One region of the Solibacillus ferritrahens genome, then DNA from elsewhere that is predicted to be linked to it. Evidence: riboswitches for the same ligand, from Rfam matches in the RefSeq annotation. Region 1 holds a riboswitch; the other holds the start of a gene.
The links. A riboswitch is a leader RNA that binds a small molecule or an ion and turns the genes downstream of it on or off. The one in region 1 is predicted to bind glycine.

Region 1 (11,360 bases):
AAAATTGAAGACCCATGCTGCTGAGGTCGCCTTTATTGGTGCGTTAAAGTATAAGAGATACGGGCAATCTGACGGTATTCAGGAAATCGACCAAACCGTTTTTCATTGGACCTATGACGGCCAGTATGTTTGTGTATTGTTCGATAAGAACGGTATGGAAGAGGAGAAATGCATATGAGGCGAGCTCGGTTAAATGAGTCAGGATTTACACTGTTGGAGAGTTTATTTCAGTTAACGGTTTTCGGTTTGTTCGCCTCGATCAGTTTACTAATCCTAATCTGGGTACATGATATCCAACAAATAAAGAAGATGAAGAATGAAGTGAATTGGGAGTTTTTTGTCTACGACCTGCATCAATACAATATGAATTCGATATCCGGAAAATTGTATAATTCCAGTACACTTCAGCTTGAAATGTTAAATGATCCAAAAGACCGGTTATTTGTCTTTGATAAATCAGAGTTGCATCTGCGGAAAAGGTCTAATAAAGGGGGGAATGAGATTCTATTGCCATTTGTTGATAAATGGCATCTAGAAGGAGTGGGCAATGATCTAAAAATGAAAGTGGTGATGCAGGATGGAACGGAAAGAGAAAGATCCCTCGTGTTACCATTGGGTCCGAAATGAAAAAGGGGCATTATTTATGCTAGCAATTCTATTATTATTCGTCGTTACTGGATCTGCCATTTTATATTCAAATGCGTATTTTGCACAATTAAAATTTTATAATTCATTGGAATCTATTTACGTTCGTGCTACGATAAACATACTAAATACTCAATGAAGTTTCGACTTCTTTCAACAATTGTCTCTCGCCTCCAAAAATAGAGGCGGTTGGCAGTATAAATTTCAAATGAAGGAAGTTAATATCTCAGCAATTATTAAAAAGTGGGTAAGAAATACTTAAGGTGAGAGTCACGAAAGCATTGGTAATGGGAAGTAATAAGTAACACATACAAAACTGCATTTTCACATTTAAGTATACTACCTTTTTTGATATATTGAAGTTGAGGTGCTATGGAAAAGTAGTTCGTAATTAGAAGAAGGTGAACAGCATGCGAAAAATATATTTAGTTGGATTTATGGGATGCGGAAAAAGTGCGATTGGCAGAAGATTAAGCTATTACTTAAAGATGCCCTATTATGATATGGACCATGAAATCGTTCGACAACAAGGAATGACAATTCCGGAAATCTTCGAACAATACGGGGAAGCACATTTTCGAAAAATAGAGACGGAATTTTTAAAAAAATTCCGTGATGAAGCATGCATTATTTCAACAGGCGGTGGGGTAGCTGTTAATGGAGAAAATCGGAAAATTATGCGGAGAACAGGGCTCGTCTTTTTCCTGGACGCCAAATTTGAAGATATTTATATGCGAATTCGTAATGATAAAAATCGTCCCATTGTACAAACTTCATCAGAACAAGAGTTAGAAGAACTGTACCATAGCCGTAGAAAGGCTTATCGAGAAGCGAGCCATATACAAGTACTGACTGTAGGAAGATCATTAAGACAAATAGTTGAATACATTGCTTTCCAAGTAAATAGACTTAAAAGCGAATGATTATTTAATAAAAACCAATAACGTTCGCTTATTAAGTAAAATTAAAAAAAGATTGCGTTTTCAATACATTCAATGTTAGGATATTGCTAAGAGTACAGTAAATTTAAATTAGTTGAAAAACTAGCGCGGATGATGATACGGGGAGAGAACGTGATGTCACGTCGCCGAAGGAGCAAATAGCGCTGCTATGAATCTCTCAGGCAAAAAGACTCGTATTTGACGCAACTCTGGAGAGCGCTGTTATAGTACAAGTTACTGGCAGCCACCAAAGGGGAAAGCCTAAAATGTGATAGCGTATCAAATTTAGGTGTAACTTTCAGGTGCAAGGACAGAGAATCTCATTAAAAGGGATTCCTCTGTCTTTTTTTATGGAAAAAAACGTTTTCTAAAAAAGGCAGCTAGCTGTACCGCACATTGTAATATTCATTCCCCATAACAATTTTAAAAAGGTTAAAACATAAAACTTTAAGGAGGAAATGACATGACAAATGAATTAAAACGTACTCCACTATTTGATGAATACGCAAAATATGGTGGGAAAACAATTGACTTTGGTGGGTGGGAATTACCTGTACAATTTTCTTCTATAAAAGAAGAACATGATGCAGTCCGTAACCGTGCTGGTCTTTTTGATGTTTCACATATGGGGGAAATTTTTGTAGAAGGCACAGATGCATTATCATATTTACAAAAAATGCTGACGAATGATATCTCCAAAATAGTAGTTGGTGGAGCACAATACAGTGCACTTTGCTATGAAGATGGCGGAGTTGTAGATGATTTATTAACATATCGTTTAGCAGATGAACGATATTTACTATGTGTCAATGCCTCTAATATTGAAAAGGACTTCGAATGGTTGCAAAAACATGTAGAAGGCAATGTTACAGTAACAAACGCTTCCGATAAATATGCTCAAATTGCACTCCAAGGTCCATTAGCAGAGGAATTGCTACAAACGTTAACGACGGAAGACTTGGCAGCGATTAAATATTTCAAATTCAAAGACAATGTGGATGTAGCTGGACAATCGGTACTTGTATCTCGCTCCGGCTATACAGGTGAAGATGGATTTGAAATTTACGGTACACCGGAAGCTATTATCGAACTTTGGAATAAAATTTTGGATGCAGGTAAGGACAAAGGTGTTATTGCAGCAGGATTAGGTGCCCGCGATACATTACGATTTGAAGCATGCCTCCCATTATACGGTCAGGAACTTTCTAAAGATATTAACCCACTTGAAGCTGGGATTGGGTTTGCAGTGAAATTAGCTAAAGAGCCACAATTTATTGGACAACAAGCATTAATTGACCAAAAAGAAAAAGGTCTAGCTCGTAAATCAGTAGGTATTGAGATGATAGATAAAGGGATTCCACGTACTGGATATAAAGTATTCAAAGATGGGGTAGAAATTGGAGAAGTTACAACTGGTACGCAATCTCCGATGACAAAACGCAACATCGGTTTAGCTTTAATTGACGCAAAATTCGCTGAAGTCGGAACTGAGTTGGAAGTTGAAATTCGTAAAAATAGAGCTAAAGCTGTAATTGTGGAAAAACCGTTTTATAAACGTACAAAATAATACTTTTGAAAAGAGGGTTAACAATGAAACATCGTTATTTACCAATGACGGAACAAGATAAGCAAGAAATGTTAGATCGCGTCGGAGTTGCAACAATCGATGAACTTTTTGCAGATATCCCAGAAAAAGTTCGCTTCCAAGGAAACTATAATATTAAACCTGCTAAATCAGAAGCAGCTTTAATGAAGGAATTATTGCAACTAGCAGGCAAAAATAAAGATACTGCCAGCAATGTATCGTTTTTAGGTGCAGGTGTTTATAATCACTACAAGCCGGTAATTGTCGATCATGTTATTTCCCGTTCAGAGTTTTATACAGCCTATACACCATACCAACCAGAAATTTCCCAAGGCGAGCTACAAGCGATTTTTGAGTTCCAAACAATGATCGCTGAACTTACAGGTATGGATATCGCGAACTCCTCTATGTATGATGGTGGAACAGCATTGGCGGAGGCAGGAATGCTTGCAGCAGGTCATACTCGCCGTAAAAAACTATTAGTCTCTGGAGCAGTACACCCAGAGTATAAAGATGTTGTAACGATGTATGCATATGGTCAATCAATTGATGTTGTAACGATTCCAACAAAAGACGGTGTAACAGATGTTGAAGCGTTAAAAGGATTAATTGATGAACAAACAGCTGGCGTTATTGTGCAATATCCAAACTTCTTCGGGCAAATTGAAAACTTACAGCCTCTTGCAGATATCACACATGAAGCAAAAGGATTATTTATCGTGTCGGCAAACCCATTAGCACTTGGGGTATTAACACCTCCAGGGAAATTAGGAGCGGACATTACAGTTGGCGACGCACAGCCATTCGGTATTTCGGAAGCATTCGGTGGTCCACACTGCGGTTATTTCGCAGTTACGACTAAATTAATGCGTAAAGTACCAGGTCGTTTAGTTGGGGAAACAGTGGACCAAGATGGACGTCGTGGTTACGTATTGACATTACAAGCACGTGAACAGCATATTCGTCGTGATAAAGCGACATCAAATATTTGCTCAAATCAAGCGTTACTTGCACTTGCTTCTTCAGTTGCAATGACAGCACTTGGAAAACAGGGTATGCAAGAAATGGCAAAACAAAATATCGTGAAAACACGTTATGCAAAAAACGCCTTTGAAGCAGCTGGCTTCGAAGTTGTATATAAAGGTGCACACTTCAATGAAATCGTAGTAAATACAAAACATAACGTAACACAATTAAATAAAGCGTTAATTGAAAAAGGTATCATCGGAGGATTTGATTTAGGGCGAGTTTACCCGGAATTGGAAAACCACGCACTAATCGCTGTTACTGAAATACGTACAAAAGAAGAAATTGATGCACTAGTTGCAGAAATGGGGGCTTATAATGAATAACGAAAACCAAACACTCATTTTCGAAATTACAAAACCAGGCCGTATCGGTTATAACTTAGAGCCACTGGATGTTCCTAATTTTGATCTTGAGGAGCTTATTCCATCAAATTTAGTACGTCAAGAAGCAGCTGAACTACCTGAAGTTTCTGAATTGGACATTATGCGTCACTATACAGCACTTTCCCGCCGTAACCACGGTGTGGATTCAGGGTTCTATCCATTAGGTTCTTGTACAATGAAATACAATCCAAAAATTAACGAAACAGTTGCACGTTTTTCTGGTTTCGCTAATATTCATCCATTACAGGATGAGTCAACAGTTCAAGGTGCAATGGAATTACTGTACGATTTACAAACATCCCTACAGGAAATTACAGGTATGGATGAAGTAACGCTACAACCTGCAGCAGGTGCACATGGTGAATGGACAGCGCTGATGATGATTCGTGCATTCCATGAGGCCAATGGTGAAGGACACCGAAATAAAGTAATTGTTCCGGATTCAGCACATGGTACAAATCCAGCTTCTGCAACTGTTGCAGGCTTTGAAACAATTACCATTAAATCAGGTGAAGACGGGTTAGTTGATTTAGAAGATTTACGCCGTGTAGTTGGACCAGATACAGCAGCATTAATGCTGACAAACCCAAATACTTTAGGTTTATTCGAAGAAAATATTATAGAGATGGCAAATATTGTTCACGGTGTTGGCGGTAAAGTTTACTATGATGGCGCAAACCTAAATGCGGTTATGAGTAAAGCGCGTCCTGGTGACATGGGCTTTGACTGTGTTCACTTGAATCTGCATAAAACATTTACTGGCCCACACGGTGGTGGTGGTCCAGGTTCAGGTCCTGTCGGTGTAAAAGCGGATTTAATTCCATTCTTACCAAAACCAGTACTAGTGAAAAAAGAAGATGGAACATACCACTTCGATTACAACCGTCCACAGTCAATCGGTCGTGTAAAACCTTATTACGGAAACTTTGGTATAAATGTTCGTGCGTATACGTATATCCGTACAATGGGACCAGATGGCTTGAAAGCTGTTACTGAATATGCAGTATTAAATGCAAACTATATGATGCGCCGTTTGGAAGAGCATTATGATTTACCGTATAACCGTCATTGTAAGCATGAGTTTGTTTTATCGGGGCGTCGCCAGAAGAAATTAGGCGTACGTACGCTGGATATTGCCAAACGCCTACTTGACTTCGGATATCATCCACCAACAGTCTACTTCCCATTAAATGTAGAAGAGGGAATTATGATTGAACCGACTGAAACAGAATCGAAAGAAACTTTAGATGCATTCTGTGATGCAATGATTCAAATTGCGCAAGAAACAATTGATAATCCAGCGCTAGTTCAAGAAGCACCTCATACGACAGTTGTCAATCGTCTAGATGAAACACGTGCTGCAAGAACGCCAGTGTTACGCTATAAAAAACAAGAACAAGTAACAGTGTCGTAAAATTTTCAAAAGGGTCAGAGAAATTCTGACCCTTTTTCTAATGGAGATGTTAGACTTCTTACAATTCACTTTATAATAGTAGAAACTCATAATTAAAAGCCCTCTAATTATTTAGAGAGCCTTTAAGATTAGTTTTTCGATTTTACTTTACCTGTCCAAGTTTTAAAGCCACCCTGTAATTGATAAAGTTGGCTATAACCCTTTTTCTTTAAAGATAGCGCTGCTCGTGCACTACGGCCAGAGTTTTGGCAGTAAAGGTATACAGGTAGGTCAGGACGTATTTCTTTATGACGTGTGTTGAATTGCGTCATAGGAATGTTTCGAGCGCCTAAAATATGGCCAGCTTCGAATTCTTTAGGTTCGCGTAAATCGATTAATTGTGCTTTACGATAGCCTTCAATAAATTGCTCTTGCGTTAAATTTGTTACCGCTTTTTTCAATCGCATTGAATTGATTACTACGTAAGCAACGATTACGACTAAAATTGCTAGAATCGTGTATAAAATTGTCACAGCGATATTGCCCCTTTCTTTCTGTACTTTCTATTATAAGAGATGAACTAGAGTTAGTCGAGCCAGTTTGTTAAAATGAATTATTGGAGGCGAGAAATTGTGAAAAAACAATGGTATTTTATTAATTCCGGTCCATGCAGCTCGGCATATAATATGGCATTAGATGAAGCCTTACTGGATTGGCACAGTGAAGGAGAAATCCCTCCTGTCATTCGATTTTATGAATGGAACCCTGCAACTTTATCAATTGGCTACTTCCAGCAAGTACATAAAGATATTAATCTACAAGCTGTTCAAAACCAAAACTTAGGCTTTATTCGCCGTCCTACAGGTGGACGTGCTGTTTTACATGACCAGGAGCTAACTTATTCGGTGATTGTATCCGAAAGCTATCCAAATATGCCTGAGACGGTAACAGAAGCATATCGTGTTATTAGTGAAGGGATTTTACAAGGATTCCGTCAGCTAGGGTTAAACGCCTATTTTAGCGTACCTGAAACAAAGGAACAGCTGGATGATCTAAAAAAGCCGAAAAGTGCAGTTTGCTTTGATGCTTCGAGCTGGTATGAGCTTGTTGTAGAAGGGAAAAAGGTGGCAGGCAGTGCACAAACACGTCAAAAAGGTGTCATATTACAGCATGGTGCAATATTATTGGATTTAAATGAGGAATTGTTGTTATCGGTATTTAATTTTGATTCTGATGAGGCAAAAGAAAGAATGCGAAAAAAATTACCTGAAAAGGCAGTTGCGATGAACCAGTTTGTTGATATTCCCTTTACAATTGAGCAATGTGTAAATGCATTTTCAAAGGGGTTTGAAGAGGCACTAAATATAGAGCTGACTCCATATGAAATAAACGAAAAGCAACAGCAATATGTGGAACAGTTAATGCAAAAAAAATATTTAACAGATGCCTGGAATTTCAAAAAATAGTTTACGAACACTTGTTTTTATTTTTAAGAAAAAAATTTTGATACTCGAAACGTTGATATATAGGGATTTAACATAAACTGAAAAAAATCAACCCTTGATTGAAAAAAAAATTTGGTGTAATCTTTTTTAAGGAATTATATATAACTCAACATATGGGATAGTCCTAATGAATCAAACACAAGATATGGTGTTTGATTCTCGTTTTTGTTGGGAAAGTTAAAATTATTAAATAGCGTTCAAAGGGGGCTTGCATGGTGGTAAGTGTTTTAGAACAATCCATCCCATTCAATCAATTAAATCAGGATATTAAGCAATTTCCTCAAGTTCATCCGATTACACCTGATATGCATATTACACATAAAGGTGTGTCGCGTCTTGTCATGATTGACCGTTATTCTTTTAAGGATACGGAAAAGAAAACATTAAAAGCAGGAGATTTTGTTGTACTGACAGTAAAGCAGGATCCCAAATTCCCGGCACGTGGACTGGGCATTATCCAATCAATTGATCTCGATAAGAAGAGTGCACTTATTGAAATTGAAGAGGATTATCGCCACGTACTAGAGGGAGAAGAGCAGACAACAGGAATAATCGAGCGCTCTTTAGATATTATTGAAAAGCCTTTGGAAATTTTCTATGAGCAGATTGCAAAGCGAAATGCAACAGGCTTGGCATCTGTAGAAAAAACGGAAGAAAAGCGCACAGAATGGTTCGAGAAGTTTTACGAACAGCTTGTGTCGATGAACTTCATTCCAGCAGGACGAGTAATTTATGGTGCGGGCTCGGAAACAGAAGTAACATTCTTCAACTGTTACGTAATGCCATTTGTAGCAGACTCGCGAGAAGGGATCAGTGACCACCGTAAGCAAGTAATGGAAATTATGAGTCGTGGTGGTGGTGTTGGTACAAACGGTTCAACACTTCGTCCCCGTAACACACTGGCGCGCGGTGTAAACGGTAAATCAAGTGGTTCTGTAAGCTGGCTTGATGATATTGCTAAGCTGACACATCTTGTGGAGCAAGGTGGATCTCGCCGTGGAGCACAAATGATTATGCTGGCAGACTGGCATCCGGATATCGTAGAGTTTATCATTTCAAAAATGCAAAACCCTCGTATTCTGCGTTATCTAATCGAGAATACAGACGATGAGTCTATTATCCGACTAGCAAAAGAAAAGTTGAAATTCAAACCTTTATCACAGCAGGAAGATGCGATGTATCAAGGCATTGTAAACTATAAAAATATTGAAGGCTTTGGTGGATTTAGTGAAGCGATTATCCGTGACGCTGAAACAAAGCTTCGTGATGGCGGGACGTATTCAGTCCATAATGCAGATTTCTTAACAGGTGCGAATATTTCGGTAACGTTAACTAAAGAATTTATGGATGCTGTAGAAAATGATGGGGAATTCCCATTACGTTTCCCTGACGTAGCAAACTATACGCCAGAACAAATGAAAGATTACAATGAAAAATGGCATGAAGTTGGCGATGTTCGCGAATGGGAAAAGCTTGGCTACCCAGTGCGCACATATCGTACAATTAAAGCGAAAGAACTTTGGAATCTGATCAATATTTGTGCGACTTATGCTGCAGAACCAGGGATTTTCTTCATTGATAACGCAAATGACATGACGAACGCAAAGGCGTATGGTCAGCAAGTTGTTGCGACAAACCCTTGTGGTGAGCAACCATTAGCACCATATTCTGTTTGTAATTTAGCAGCAGTGAACTTAGCGAAGTTTGCAAATAAGGAATCAAAAACAGTTGATTTTGAGGCGTTACGTGAAACAGTAAAAGTTGGCGTGCGTATGCAGGATAACGTAATTGATGCAACACCGTACTTCTTGGACGAAAATAAAAAGCAAGCACTTGGTGAACGTCGTGTAGGTCTTGGTGTTATGGGGCTTGCGGATTTACTAATCTATTGCGAAAAAGAATATGGTTCTGAAGAAGGCAATGCACTTGTTGATGAAATCTTCAAAACAATTGCGATTGCAGCTTATGAGCAGTCAATTGAATTAGCAACAGAGCGCGGAAGCTTCCCGTTCTTAGAAGGACAAACAGAAGCGGAAACAGCACGTTTACGTGAAGCATTTATTAACACAGGCTTCATGAAAAAAATGCCGCAGCATATTCGCGAAAATATTGTGGCAAACGGTATTCGCAACTCGCATTTATTGACGGTTGCACCTACGGGTAAACAAGTTGCCCCGTACATTTGTAAAAATGTAGCGTAAACTTGGCTATATGCGGGAAACCCTGGCGTATCTTTTACTACCTAGCTTTGCCAGCACCATAAAGGTAAAAATGTAAAAGTGTTGATAAGAAATTATCTACCAGACAATCCGCAGGGAAGTCGTGGCTGACCCCTCAACGACTACACGCCGAGCACCATTATTTTACGAACACTCGTTCTTGTTTTATAATTAATAAAACAGATAAAGGGTGATTCGATGAAAAAGAATTGTCTTAATTGTGGAAAAGAAATTAATGTAAAACCCAGTCAATTTGAACGGAAGAAATATTGTTCTAGAATCTGTAAAACAGAGTATCAACAAAGCAATCCCCCTCAATTTTGGAGTGAAATGTCAAAAAAGATATTAATTCCATGTTCTTATTGTAAACAACAAATATTGAGGAAACCTTCTCATATTAATAAAACAAATTTTTGCAATATAAATTGCAAAAAACTATATCAAATACAAAATGGTCATTTAGTTAATCAGCATTTGAGAAAAGATGTTGAAGTTAAATGCCTTACCTGTCATCAGTTGTTTATTGTTCCTAAAAATCGTGAGCATACATCAAAGTTTTGTTCTAAGAAATGTTTAGGAAAAGCTAATGGTATTAGAGGAAAGGAACAATATCGTGTTCGAATTATTGTTTCTTGTAGTAATTGTCATAAAAAATTTGAAAAAACTCCCTCTACTATTAGAAAATTAAACTTCTGTACTGTAGCATGTATGTCCACTTATTATGCGGAGAATGAAATGTTCTCTGGTGCTAACAGTGGTACATGGACAGGTGGTAAAGTCTCATATTATGGGCCAAATTGGTATAGTCAACGGAGGAAGGTTAGAGCAAGAGATAAGTATACTTGCCAGGATTGCGGAATTACAGAAGCAGAGTATGGACAAGAGCTTTCCGTACATCACATTATTCCTTTTAAACAATTTAACGGGGATTGGAAGAAAGCGAATCAGCTTTCAAATTTAATTTCTCTATGTGAATTCCCATGTCATAGAAAGAGACATTCTAAAATGGTTGATGATATAGTCTGACCCATATGGCGACATATGGAGCGGGTAATGATAATCCCGCCCTCTAAAATTAGAGAGTAACAAAAGTGAGTACAGGTACAATGGTCGGAGTTGCAACAGGGCTTGAACCTTACTTCAGCTTCACTTACTACCGTTCAGGTCGTTTAGGGAAGTTTATTGAAGTAAAAGCCGAAATCGTAAAAGAATATTTAGATGCGAACCCAGGTGTGGATGAAAATAACTTACCAAACTGGTTCAAATCCTCAATGGAGCTTTCTGCTGAAGCTCATGCAGATGTTCAATGTATTATTCAAAACTGGATTGATTCATCGATTTCGAAAACAGTGAATGCGCCAAAAGGCTATGGAGTAGAGCAAGTACAACAAGTGTACGAGCGTCTATACCGCGGCGGAGCAAAAGGTGGTACGGTGTATGTAGACGGTTCCCGTGATACACAAGTATTAACTTTAAAAGCTGAAGAGGCAAATTCAGATGAGCAATTAGAGTTTGAAGAATTCAAACAAATGGAAGACCAAGTAAAACGTCAAGTTGTGTTAGTGGATACGATTAAACCATTAACAGATACTGACGTAACAATCGGTTCGGAAGTAGGTAATACATGTCCTGTTTGCCGTCAAGGTACGGTAGAGGAAAT
Region 2 (11,360 bases), on a different contig from region 1:
TTGATAGATAATGCTCCTTCTAATCATGCTTTACAATTTGTCGAGCATCAATTCCGTTTTCTTATAGGTTCAGCTTCACTCGGTACGTTGCTTGGTATTATTTGTTTACCAACCTTTGTAGCCATTTTTTCTAGGGCCATTATTCATTTAGCTGATGAAAGGGGTTCAATCCCGGCTTTATTGAAAAAAGGTTTTACATTTGACTATTTACGTCGTGCATTCAAACATTTACGCAAACCAAGCCTTTCATATTTACGAGGAATAGGGATACGTGATATTCCAATAAAGTTATTTATTATTAATATTGTCATTACTGCTGTTTATACAATAGGGGTTTTATCGGCTTTATATGCTAGCTTATTGGTTCCTGAATACAAAACAACGGCAATTATGGCTTCGGGATTAATAAACGGTATAGCCACAATGTTATTAATTATATTTATTGACCCAAAAATATCTATTTTGGCTGATGATGTAATTAATAAAAAAGGAAATTATTCTGAGTTGAAAAGAGCTTCGGTTATGATGATGAGTTCAAGACTTTTAGGAACTATATTTGCCCAACTCCTATTTATTCCAGGAGCACATTATGTTGCTTGGTTTGCAAAATTCATTGCATAGTAATATATAATTGATTCTCGTTTAAGAGAAAATAGGGTTAAACTTAATTTTAAGATGAAATGAAAACAAAATAAAAGCAGATATCAAACACGTAAATAGAATTAAATATGATAAGAAGAAAATGATGGTAGAGATTATGCTTTATCAGAATATATACATGATGTCTACGGTAACTATTAAGGAGTAACAAACTAATGAATGATAAAGAACTATATGATATTGTAAGAAATTTAGTTGAAGAAAGATATCCTATCGGTTGGGGTGGTGCAGCAGCCGTTCGTGTAGAAGATGGTACAATTTATACAAGCGTAGCGCCAGAAGTAATTAATGATTCAACAGCTCTCTGTATGGAAACGGGTGCAATATTAGAAGCTCACAAATACAACAAACAAGTAACACATAGTATTTGTTTAGCACGAGAAGATGAACATTCACCATTAAAGGTGCTTTCGCCTTGTGGGGTCTGTCAAGAACGCTTATTCTACTGGGGTCCCCAAGTCCAATGTGCCATTTCAAATGATACACAAGCAATTATTTATAAAACATTAAAGGAACTACAACCTTACCATTGGACAGACACATATTATGATGAAATGATTGAACATTGGCAAAAAATATAGTTTCCAAATTTGAACTGCACTCTTTTAGACACATCTAACAAGGGGTCGGTTTTTAAATGACTAAAATGAGCCTAGAAGATAAATTAGTAGTCGTTCAATAATATATATTGCTAGAAAGAACGCTAGCTGCAGATTTTTGGTATTACATCACAATATATTAACCTTAGCGAAACTGCAGCGATATAATTAGTTGCCTAAAAAAACATTAATAGAACCTAATAAATGGGAGTATTTTTAGAATAACCATCTTTATATAGACCGTATTCATAGACTTTGTGATCTTCCTCGTTCAAATATGTCCAAAGCCAGAAGACATGAAGGGGATAAATTGTATAATCTTTTTTCTTCTTAAAAAATCATACGTAGTATTTCTTGCAATGGAAAAAGCCATGTTTTCTTTGATGATTCACCTCTAAAATGGTTTAATGAATACTTCACTTTAACAAAGGTATCGTGTGTAAGATCTTCTGCAACTTCATGATTACCAACAAGTAATAAAATGTAGTTGTGTATGGCATCACTATATTCTAAATACAATTCCTCCCAAGTCATTTGTTTGCCTCCTTTGTATATATAGTCAAATAAGTGAAGAATAAGTTTTAAATTTAATGAGTTTTTAATGCGGGCTTTTGTTTAATGCATTTTAACCTTATAGTTATAGGTAAAATATGTTAATTTAAAGTTATCTTTAATCTTATGTGACAATATAAGAGAAAGCCAGTCATCTCCCTGAAGGAAAATGACTAGCTTCATAAATACAAAGATTCAATTACTATTATTACTTCTTTTTCATTTTCTATTATTTCTTTAAAATTTTCTAAGAAATTTTCATCATTTATAATCACATATTTTGGTTTTTATCAGAAAGATTAACTATTATCCCCTTATCTACATCTATATAAAAAGCAAAATTTGAGTTTAAAGAGAAATTAAAACGATAATGGTATTCTATTTGAGAATCTTTATTTTTTTTAAATGATAGATTTTTAAAGCTTTCAATAAGCAATTTTTGCTGGTCTGCTGGAATTTCTATAGTTATTAATTCAAGGGGATTATGTTTAATTTTTATAACTTCCATCTCTCGATTAGCTGCACTAAAGTCAGGATTTTCTAAAATTTCATTAGCTGAATATGTTTTGTTATCAATCATAAATTTCAACCCCAAAACACCGACTAAAATAACGATAATAACTATTAAAATGTGTTTCCCTTTCAAAATTACACCCCCTGCAATTTATGTAATTATATGGTTAAATTAAATTATAAATCAACTAAAAGTCTCCATTCAGTAAAACTTGGTCATTTATTAACGTTATATTGGGGACTGGAAATATTTAGACATTTGTAAGCGTTATTAAAATAAAATTAATTTGGAGGTATTTAGTATGAAACATTCTTTATATTTATTTATTTCAATTTGTTTAATGCAGTTATTTATATTAGTAAACGTAACTTTTTTAAACGGTGAATATGATGGATTGATGATGTGGTTATGTAGTGGCATCTTCATTTATGCATGTGCAGTTTTTGGATTAAGTCGTAGAGATAAAAATGCGTCTAACTAATAGGGGTGACTTCAAAACCGCTTTGGGAATGTTTACAGTTAAAAAAGATATATGCAGTTTTAGTGAATAATTTAAATAACACTTTCAAAGAAGGAGTGCTTAAGATAAGACTTTTAACTGTGCTATTACCAATCTTTATTTTAGTTGGTTGTAGTCAAGGAAATGTGGCAACTACAAATACAATTACTGATAAGAATACTTCTGAAGTATTGGGAACTGTTACACCTCAAGAATCACATTTATTAGTTGAATGGAATTCGGATGCTATGGATAGAGGAAATCACGACTTTAATACAATGTCACATTCTGAACTTGTTGTGGAGCCATACAGTGGAAAACTGCAAAGAGGTGATGTCATTTATTATCAGATGCTTGATTCCGAACTTGAAAAGAATAAGAATCTTCCCAAAATGTATTTAGGAAGAGTTGTCGGATTGCCCAATGAAACCGTAAAAATTAAAGGTGGGCAAGTTTATATTAATGACGAAAAATTAGATACGTTCTATAGTGTGGCAACGAGCTTAGGATTAACAAAAGAAGAATATTTTGAAACAATTAACTTAAAGAATATTAACAAAGAAGAAATGGAAAACTACTTCAATACTTCAATGGAACCAATTAAGGTTGAGGATAATACTGTTTTTGTGTTAGTTGATATGTGGTGGAGAGGAACGGACAGTAAAGATTTCGGTTTATTACCCGAAGGAAATATTCAAGGTAAAGTGTTAGGCTATAAAAAGTAAATCCTAAAATGAATAATAGATACATCTTAATATTAAATAACGTTCCCAAATGAAAAGTTAGGAAACCAACACACCCCCCGTTCAATTGAGTAGGGGGTGTGTTGGCTGCTTATGAACAGTAAGTACCCAATGACGCTATGAGAAAGTTATAATTCTACTAACTGTGTACTTTAGTGAAAGAAGGATCTTTATTAAATGTATGAAAAGGGGTTATTTACATTGAAAGAAGAAAAGCTTATAAGAGCACTTGAATTACGAAAAGATAATAAAAAGAAAGAATCCAATCAATTACTTTTAAAAATTGTTGAGGAATACCCTGATAATGCGTATGTTAATTATCAATGCGCTTGGAGTTTTGATGTTTTAGGAGAAGAATCAAAAGCAGTACCCTTTTATGAAAGGGCTATTAAAATAGGGTTATCTGGTCAAGATCTAGAAGGAGCAATATTGGGACTTGGAAGTACATATAGAACATTAGGGGAATACGAAAAATCAAAAAGTACATTCCTAAACGGAATCGAATTATTTCCAAACAACAGAGCAATTCAAGTATTTTATTCAATGACCCTGTATAATTTAAACGATCATAGAAAAGCGATGGAAATTTTATTGAAATGCCTGCTAGATACTACAACAGACTCTGAAATACTTAGTTATAAAAAAGCTATCAATTTCTATGTTGATAAATTAGATGAAGTATGGAAATAGGTTGTAAAAATTTGTACTTATATAAAAGCGTGCTTAAATAAAACAAAATCAAAAAGTATAAAAAATAGACCCTATAAACGTTTCTAAATCGAAGTTTGGCAACACTCATTAGAGGTGATATTTTGAAAAAGGTAATAATCGGTTTGAGCAGCATAGTAATTATAATTATAGCTGCCTATTTTTTAGTGCCAAACATTATGATGAATAGTGTAAAAGATAAAGTTATTGAACATAATCCTGACATTGAAAATATTATTACGATAAATCATATAAGCTCTTGGGGTGAATGGTTTTCAGAATACGTATTGGTAGTTGAAATTGATGGACAAAAATTTCAGATTTGGTCAAATAACAAAGGCGATATAACAGTTAAAGAGGCTTTAGAATAACAAAAAATATTCCAAATGGTTGTTCAATAATCTTATTTAATTATGGTTCCTTTTTTAGCTTTTCGATTGGTGTAAAGACGACGTTAATACCTAATTGTTCTGAATCACTTTCTAACTCTTTTAACGTTAGGGGACCTTTTACTTCGTTTTTATTCATTTCAATTATCCAATAAGAATAATCAGCATCGCTAGGTTTTTTTGGTGGTTCTTCTACACCTCGTCCGTTTGACTTTAAATGCAATTGTTTTGCGATAATATACTGTTCATTCCACCATACAGCTGCCACTTTAGCTGGTACATACAAATAGTTTATTGTATTTTCCTTTCTATCATTTACTGGTTCTTCTCCGTATATTTGAATTTGATGAGCTGAAAGTCTATCAATTCGATAACCATTCTCCAATGAAATTGTATAATCTGCTAATCCCGCACATCCGGATAAAATCAAACAAGATAAGATTAATAGAATAAAATGTTTCAAAGTTGTCCCTCCATTACAAAGTGTTATGTCCTTTATTTTAATACGCTTAAAATGGGGATAAGTTCCTTCCTTGTAATCTTGAAGAAAACGCTAAAGTATTCTTCTTGTCCCGATTAAATGAGTTAAATATTAAAAAAAAAAGAAAAATTTGAGAGGAAATGAATTTTATTTCGTTATAGTAGTAGGGGGTGAAACGAATGAATATGGACGAACTAGTCACACGGATAAAGAACGGTGAAAGTCATTATTTCACCAATATTGTCAAACATTATGAGCAGAAAGTTTTTATCACTGTTATACGAATAGTAAAAAACCATGCTACAGCGGAAGACATCGTACAGGATAGTTTTATAAAAGTATTTTATAGCCTACATAAGTATAAGAACACAGGATCTTTTAATGCATGGCTATATAGAATTGTAGTTAATAATTGTTTTGATTATTTACGGAAAAATAAGCTGCAAATGATACATATTGATAGTGAGGTAATGAATAGTCATTATCCTGAAAAAATATTATTGTTACATGAAAGAAATGAGCAGTTAGATCAACTACTTCAACAGTTGGATGAAACTGAGTACATGGTGATATTGCTGAAATATGTAAATGAGCTAAGCTATGATGAAATAAGCGAAGTACTTCAAATTTCTTTAAATGATGTCCGTAACAAGTTACACCGAAGTAAAAAAAAACTTAGGTCAATTTCAATGAAAAAAGGAGGTTATTTTTATGAAATGTAATTCTTATTTGCTAGAAGATTATGTAGAAGGTTTTTTAGAAGAGGTAGAACGAAATAAAATGGAAGCGCATTTGCAATCCTGTACAAATTGCCAACTTGAATATGAACAATTATTAAATGAGCAAAAGAGTTTAATTGCACAGCTCAATATACCTAGAATGGCGAATAGCCAAGCTGATGCGATTATGCAACGTATTCAAACGAATGAAAAACATAAAAAATCTTGGCATAATTTAAAAATGATTGTAATCAGTGCAGCCGTTATTATGCTGAGCTTTGTGCTATATTCTTGGAACCGTACACCGAATGAATTGGCGCAGCAGCCGTTTGATGAGCCAACACAATTAACGGAAACGAATAGTAGCGTGCAGGAAGGACTTATAGAAAGAGTACAAGACATAGATTATAATGAGGCATTTTTGGACGTTTCAATCGATAAAGTTGTAGAAAATGGTGAAAACTATGATATTATTTACCGAGTTAAATTTAAGGAACATTACCAGCAAGAGCAAAATAACTTATATAAGCAGTTTTTAAATAAGTATAAAAATGTAGAAGTAGCAAATGAGCCTAAAATTGAATCTACACAAGATGACTTTTTTGGCACAGTAACAACAAAGGTGCAATTTGCCATTCGTGATGAAACGGGCCAACTTATTTTAGCTACTTGGAAAACAAAAGGCGGTGAACAACCGCTAATACCGGAATACTCTTCAAGTGGTGGCGGTACAGAAATATTAGGTGAAAGGATTTATACAACATCTGTTCCTAAGTATACGACCCCATCAACATTTGAAGTGCTGCGAATGGAAGCCTATGTTTTCGATTTATTTGAAACGGATGTGAATACGTCGCAACTACAAACATTTCAATATAATGACGTGACGTATGCAATAGATTCGGTAGAAATAGATAAAGGGTCTATGAATGTGAAAATATCTACAGAGGGTAAACCTGAAAGGGTGCCAAGATATTGGTATATCGAGCATAACAATCGTTTAATCGGTTTAAATAGAGGAGATCATAAATATATTAAAGGTCGTAGCACTTATATATACGAGTTTGAAAATTTTGAACAAATACCATCTAATTTAAAATTAGTGCCGTCTCCTGTAAAGAAATTCAAACAAATTGACCCAATTGTATTAGACTTACATTAAAAAATAGACTCTCACTTAATATACGATTTAGGTGAGAGTTTTTTGTATTGGTGAAAATCTTATCCAAATCTCATTTCTTTATAATTAATTTAAAAGAAAAGCTCCAAAAGAATAACACAACAATATTTCAAAGGGATTGTTAATCTCTCTCTTCAATAAAGCTTGATATAAAAAACTAGACTGATAAACGCACATAGTAAAATAATACTGAAAATAATTAGTGGTCCAAAAAAGGCCGCTAAAATAACTGTGAATGGTGCCAACAAACGTCCAATTGTAAATTGCATGTTGGATGCAGCCATATACTGTCCTCTTGCATTTTCGGGGGCATATTCACTCACAAAATTGTATAGAACAGGCGCTCTTACAATTTCACCAAAAGTAAATATAATTGTTAGAAATAACAAGATCCATATATTTGTTGTAAAACCCACTGCAAACATACCAAAGCCTGCTAATAGACAGCTTAAAATAAACACTTGCTTATCGCTCCAACCTTTTAACCATTTGGTAATAGGTAGAACAAATAGTACAAATAAAATACCATTTAGTCCTAACATATAACCTAATACGTCTTTACTGGAAAGCTCGAAGTTTATAAATGAGACGATTGTCTGATTTGGTACGTAATCGTAAATATAAACTGATAAGTATAAATCTAATTGCATAATCGCAATAACAGAGAAAATTCCTGCCAATAAATAATAAGAAAATTTATTGTCCTTTAGTATTATAACGTAGTCTTTTAATTGTTTTATTGGTGAAAATAAACCTTCATTTGAAGTCCAAGTTAGCGTTTCTTCTAACCAAAAATAGATAAATAAAAAGAAAACCATCAGTACAATAGCGCAGCTCCATAGCAGCAAATCACGGTAATCAAAAAATAACCATGCACCTAAGATAGGACCTATAACTGCCCCTAAATTACTTCCTGTTAAAAATGTGGCAAATACTTCTTTTCTATATTCTGCTGAAACTGTATCTGCAACCATCGCATCACTTGCCGGTTTATAAAGACCCTTACCTATTGTAATTCCTAAAAAAGCAAAATAATCGAGCCAAATTATACTAGACATAGCGAATAGAATAAACATAGTAAACTGAATACCTACGCCCCATAGCATCACTCTTTTTCGTCCAAATCTATCTGCAAATGAACCTCCTATGAGTCCGGTAATTAGGCTGAGAACGGGTGGAACCATCATCAGTGCACCTGCCCAAGCCAACCCCAATGATTGACTAAAGTAAATCGCAATGAAGGGAAAATACATCCAATAAAATAAATTAAAGATTGTTTCTCCACAAAGTCTTACCTTTAAATTGCGTGTCCATATATTTTTTTTAACCATATAATACCTCATTGATTTATTTCGGCCGATGGGTTTATTTTAGATTTAAAAATATGGGAAATATAGACTTTAATAAAAAAATTTGATATACTAATAATATGAAAAACGAGTAAATACTACTTTTATTTGACGAGCACTATAAATAGAACATATATTCCTATTTGAACGAGTAAAACCACTCAACTAATCGACTATTAAAATCGATTAATGGAGTGGTTTTTTAGATATCCCACTGAAAATGAAATATTCATTATTTTCAGTGGGATACTTTTTTAAGGATGAAAATTCTGTAATAGGTTTACATTTTAGTGGAAACATTGATAAATTGCTTGTTTCAATTTAATTTTATCTTCTAACCATTGTATCCACTCAAAATAGTTGTTAGTATTAATTATTGTACAATAATAGTATCGTGAGCGACCTGTTTGGAGTTGGAGGTTGCCGACAACAAATAGGGATTAATTACATACATATCAAGCGAAGATCGTCGTGGATAGCACTACTGACGGGAGCAGTTTCTGGAGAGAGCGCGTGTACCGCGTCGCCGAAGGGTTCATTATCTCAGGCAAAAGGACAGAAGACAGGAATAATAAGGGACGTTATTATTCTTATCTACAGGAACTGGTGAATTATCAGTTCCTTTTTTAATTTTCAGAAAACATGATTGGATGAACCGCGAACATTTACCTATTATTTTGCGCTGTCCTTGTGGCAGACAAAATACTTATCCTTTGGAGGAATTCGTTTTGGAACAACATGAACTCAAGCGCGATCTTAAAAATCGGCATGTACAACTAATTGCGATTGGCGGAACAATCGGTACAGGGCTATTTTTAGGATCAGGAAAAGCGATCTCACTTGCAGGACCATCAATAATCATCGGGTATTTAATCGTAGGAATAGCTTTATTTTTCGTCATGCGGGCACTTGGAGAGCTCCTATTATCAAAAGGGGGCTATGCTTCATTCACGGAGTTCGCTACTGAATATTTAGGAGATTGGGCAGGGTACGTTACTGGCTGGACATATTGGTTCTGCTGGATTATGACGGCCATGGCAGATATTATAGCGGTCGGAATGTATACACAATACTGGTTTGATATCCCGCAATGGGTGCCGGCCATTGCCTGTTTAGTAGTCTTACTTATCTTAAATTTACTGACTGTAAAATTATTCGGTGAACTGGAATTTTGGTTTGCTCTTATCAAAATCGTTACCATCATCGCACTTATTGCAATAGGGATTGTATTGCTCATCATTGGATTTGAAACAGATGCTGGGAAAGTGGCAGTGTCTAATCTGTGGGAGCATGGCGGTTTATTCCCGAACGGAGCATTTGGCTTCCTTATGGCTTTCCAAATGGTTGTCTTTGCATTTGTTGGAGTGGAATTAGTCGGGGTAGCAGCTGCTGAAACGGAAAATCCGCAAAAAAATATACCATCGGCCATTAATAAAATACCGATCCGTATATTACTGTTTTACGTAGGTGCGCTATTCGTTATTTTAACGATTAACCCATGGGATACGTTAAGTGCGACAAGCTCACCGTTCGTTCAAGTATTTGCTTTGGTCGGTATTCCGATTGCGGCAGGACTTATTAATTTTGTCGTGTTAACATCAGCTGCCTCTGCAGGAAATAGCGGGATGTTTTCAACGAGCCGTATGCTGTTTAGTTTAAGTAAAGGGAAACAGGCTCCGAAATCGTTCGGTAAATTAAATAAAAATGCCGTTCCACAAAACGGGTTATTATTTTCTTCAGTAGTCGTATCAATTGGTGCACTGCTCAGCTATCTGATGCCGGATGATGCCTTTAGTATTGTAACGACAATCAGTGCGATTTGCTTTATTTGGGTGTGGAGCATTATTTTAATCTCGCATATCATTTATAAAAAGCGCCACCCGGATTTGCATGCGAAATCGATATTTAAAGCACCATTAACGCCGTTTGTGAACTATGTGGTTTTAGCATTTTTCGTATTTCTATTAATTATTATGGCGATTTCAGAGGCTACAAGAACTTCTCTTATGCTGACGCCATTATGGTTTATTATGCTATTTGTTTTATACGCATTTCGGAAAAAATAAATATAAGGAAGGCGCTCCGCATTTGCGAGGCGCCTCCTTTTTTATTAATTGACGAATATCGTGGCCAAAGTGGCGAATATCAAATGAAGAGTGACGATTAAGAGAGAAAAAGTGTCGAATATATAAAGGGAAGTGGCGAATACCTGCATAGAACTGGCGAATATTCCCATCGAACTGGCGAATATCCGCTTAAAACTGGCGAATATCTCAACTACTTTAGTTTACTCATCATGTGCTTTCTTGCCTCCATATGGATTTTAACGTCGCAGCTGTCACAGGAAAACTTGCCACGCATATTCCGTTTATACTTTTGGTATTTTGTTGTCCCTTCCACCAATAGAAAGGGCTTTTTACAGCAAAAACAGAGGGCCTCATAAGTGATCATTGTAACTCCTCCTGTACGAATAATAATGAATTTCTAATTAAATAAACATACACAAAGCAGGCGATTAGTACGCCAATAAAAGCAAATAAACTTGTTATGAGCTGGATTGAATAGAGTTCAGCTAAAAAACCAATGAGCAAGGTCAGCAATATTTGCATCACACTTTCGATTAAACCTAATGTACTGCCAAACCGGCCCATAATTTCAGTTGGAATCGTCTGCTGATAAAAAGTTGCATAGCCCGCATTACTAAATGCCATGAATAATCCTAGTAAAATAAAAGAAGCGATGGCCAAAATCAGATTCGATGAAAAATAAAACACAAAATAGCATACTAAAGTTAATGAAAAGCCTGCTCCTATATATGAAATGAGCGATAGTTTTTTGACATATTTTGCAGCCATAAATCCACCAACGATGGCACCAATTCCTGTTAGTCCAACAATTATGCCGTATGCAGTATCAGACACTTTATGAAAATCCTTTAAAAACGACATTTCCTGTGAATCAAGTGAA

Region 2: another riboswitch for glycine. It lies ahead of SNE38_RS04920 (amino acid permease); the one in region 1 lies ahead of gcvT (glycine cleavage system aminomethyltransferase GcvT).

The regions. Positions count from the first base shown of each region.
Region 1 is NZ_JAXCLE010000015.1:4,353-15,712, forward strand. Features, by position in the region: gene SNE38_RS14130 (pilus assembly FimT family protein) at 1-178, shown strand, start outside; gene comGF (competence type IV pilus minor pilin ComGF) at 175-627, shown strand; gene SNE38_RS14140 (hypothetical protein) at 644-784, shown strand; gene SNE38_RS14145 (shikimate kinase) at 1,056-1,568, shown strand; glycine riboswitch at 1,698-1,790, shown strand; gene gcvT (glycine cleavage system aminomethyltransferase GcvT) at 2,050-3,153, shown strand; gene gcvPA (aminomethyl-transferring glycine dehydrogenase subunit GcvPA) at 3,177-4,523, shown strand; gene gcvPB (aminomethyl-transferring glycine dehydrogenase subunit GcvPB) at 4,516-5,997, shown strand; gene SNE38_RS14165 (rhodanese-like domain-containing protein) at 6,126-6,509, opposite strand; gene SNE38_RS14170 (lipoate--protein ligase family protein) at 6,663-7,442, shown strand; partial or broken gene SNE38_RS14175 (vitamin B12-dependent ribonucleotide reductase) at 7,694-9,643, shown strand; gene SNE38_RS14180 (HNH endonuclease) at 9,899-10,726, shown strand; gene SNE38_RS14185 (response regulator SirA) at 10,792-11,360, shown strand, end outside.
Region 2 is NZ_JAXCLE010000003.1:173,908-185,267, forward strand. Features, by position in the region: gene SNE38_RS04860 (lipid II flippase Amj family protein) at 1-621, shown strand, start outside; gene SNE38_RS04865 (cytidine deaminase) at 816-1,241, shown strand; gene SNE38_RS04870 (RNA polymerase sigma factor) at 1,590-1,793, opposite strand; gene SNE38_RS04875 (hypothetical protein) at 2,083-2,457, opposite strand; gene SNE38_RS04880 (hypothetical protein) at 2,627-2,806, shown strand; gene lepB (signal peptidase I) at 2,812-3,549, shown strand; gene SNE38_RS04890 (tetratricopeptide repeat protein) at 3,745-4,257, shown strand; gene SNE38_RS04895 (hypothetical protein) at 4,380-4,646, shown strand; gene SNE38_RS04900 (DUF3997 domain-containing protein) at 4,687-5,127, opposite strand; gene SNE38_RS04905 (RNA polymerase sigma factor) at 5,325-5,867, shown strand; gene SNE38_RS04910 (anti-sigma factor family protein) at 5,857-7,026, shown strand; gene SNE38_RS04915 (MDR family MFS transporter) at 7,179-8,375, opposite strand; glycine riboswitch at 8,884-8,962, shown strand; gene SNE38_RS04920 (amino acid permease) at 9,122-10,459, shown strand; gene SNE38_RS04925 (MFS transporter) at 10,841-11,360, opposite strand, start outside.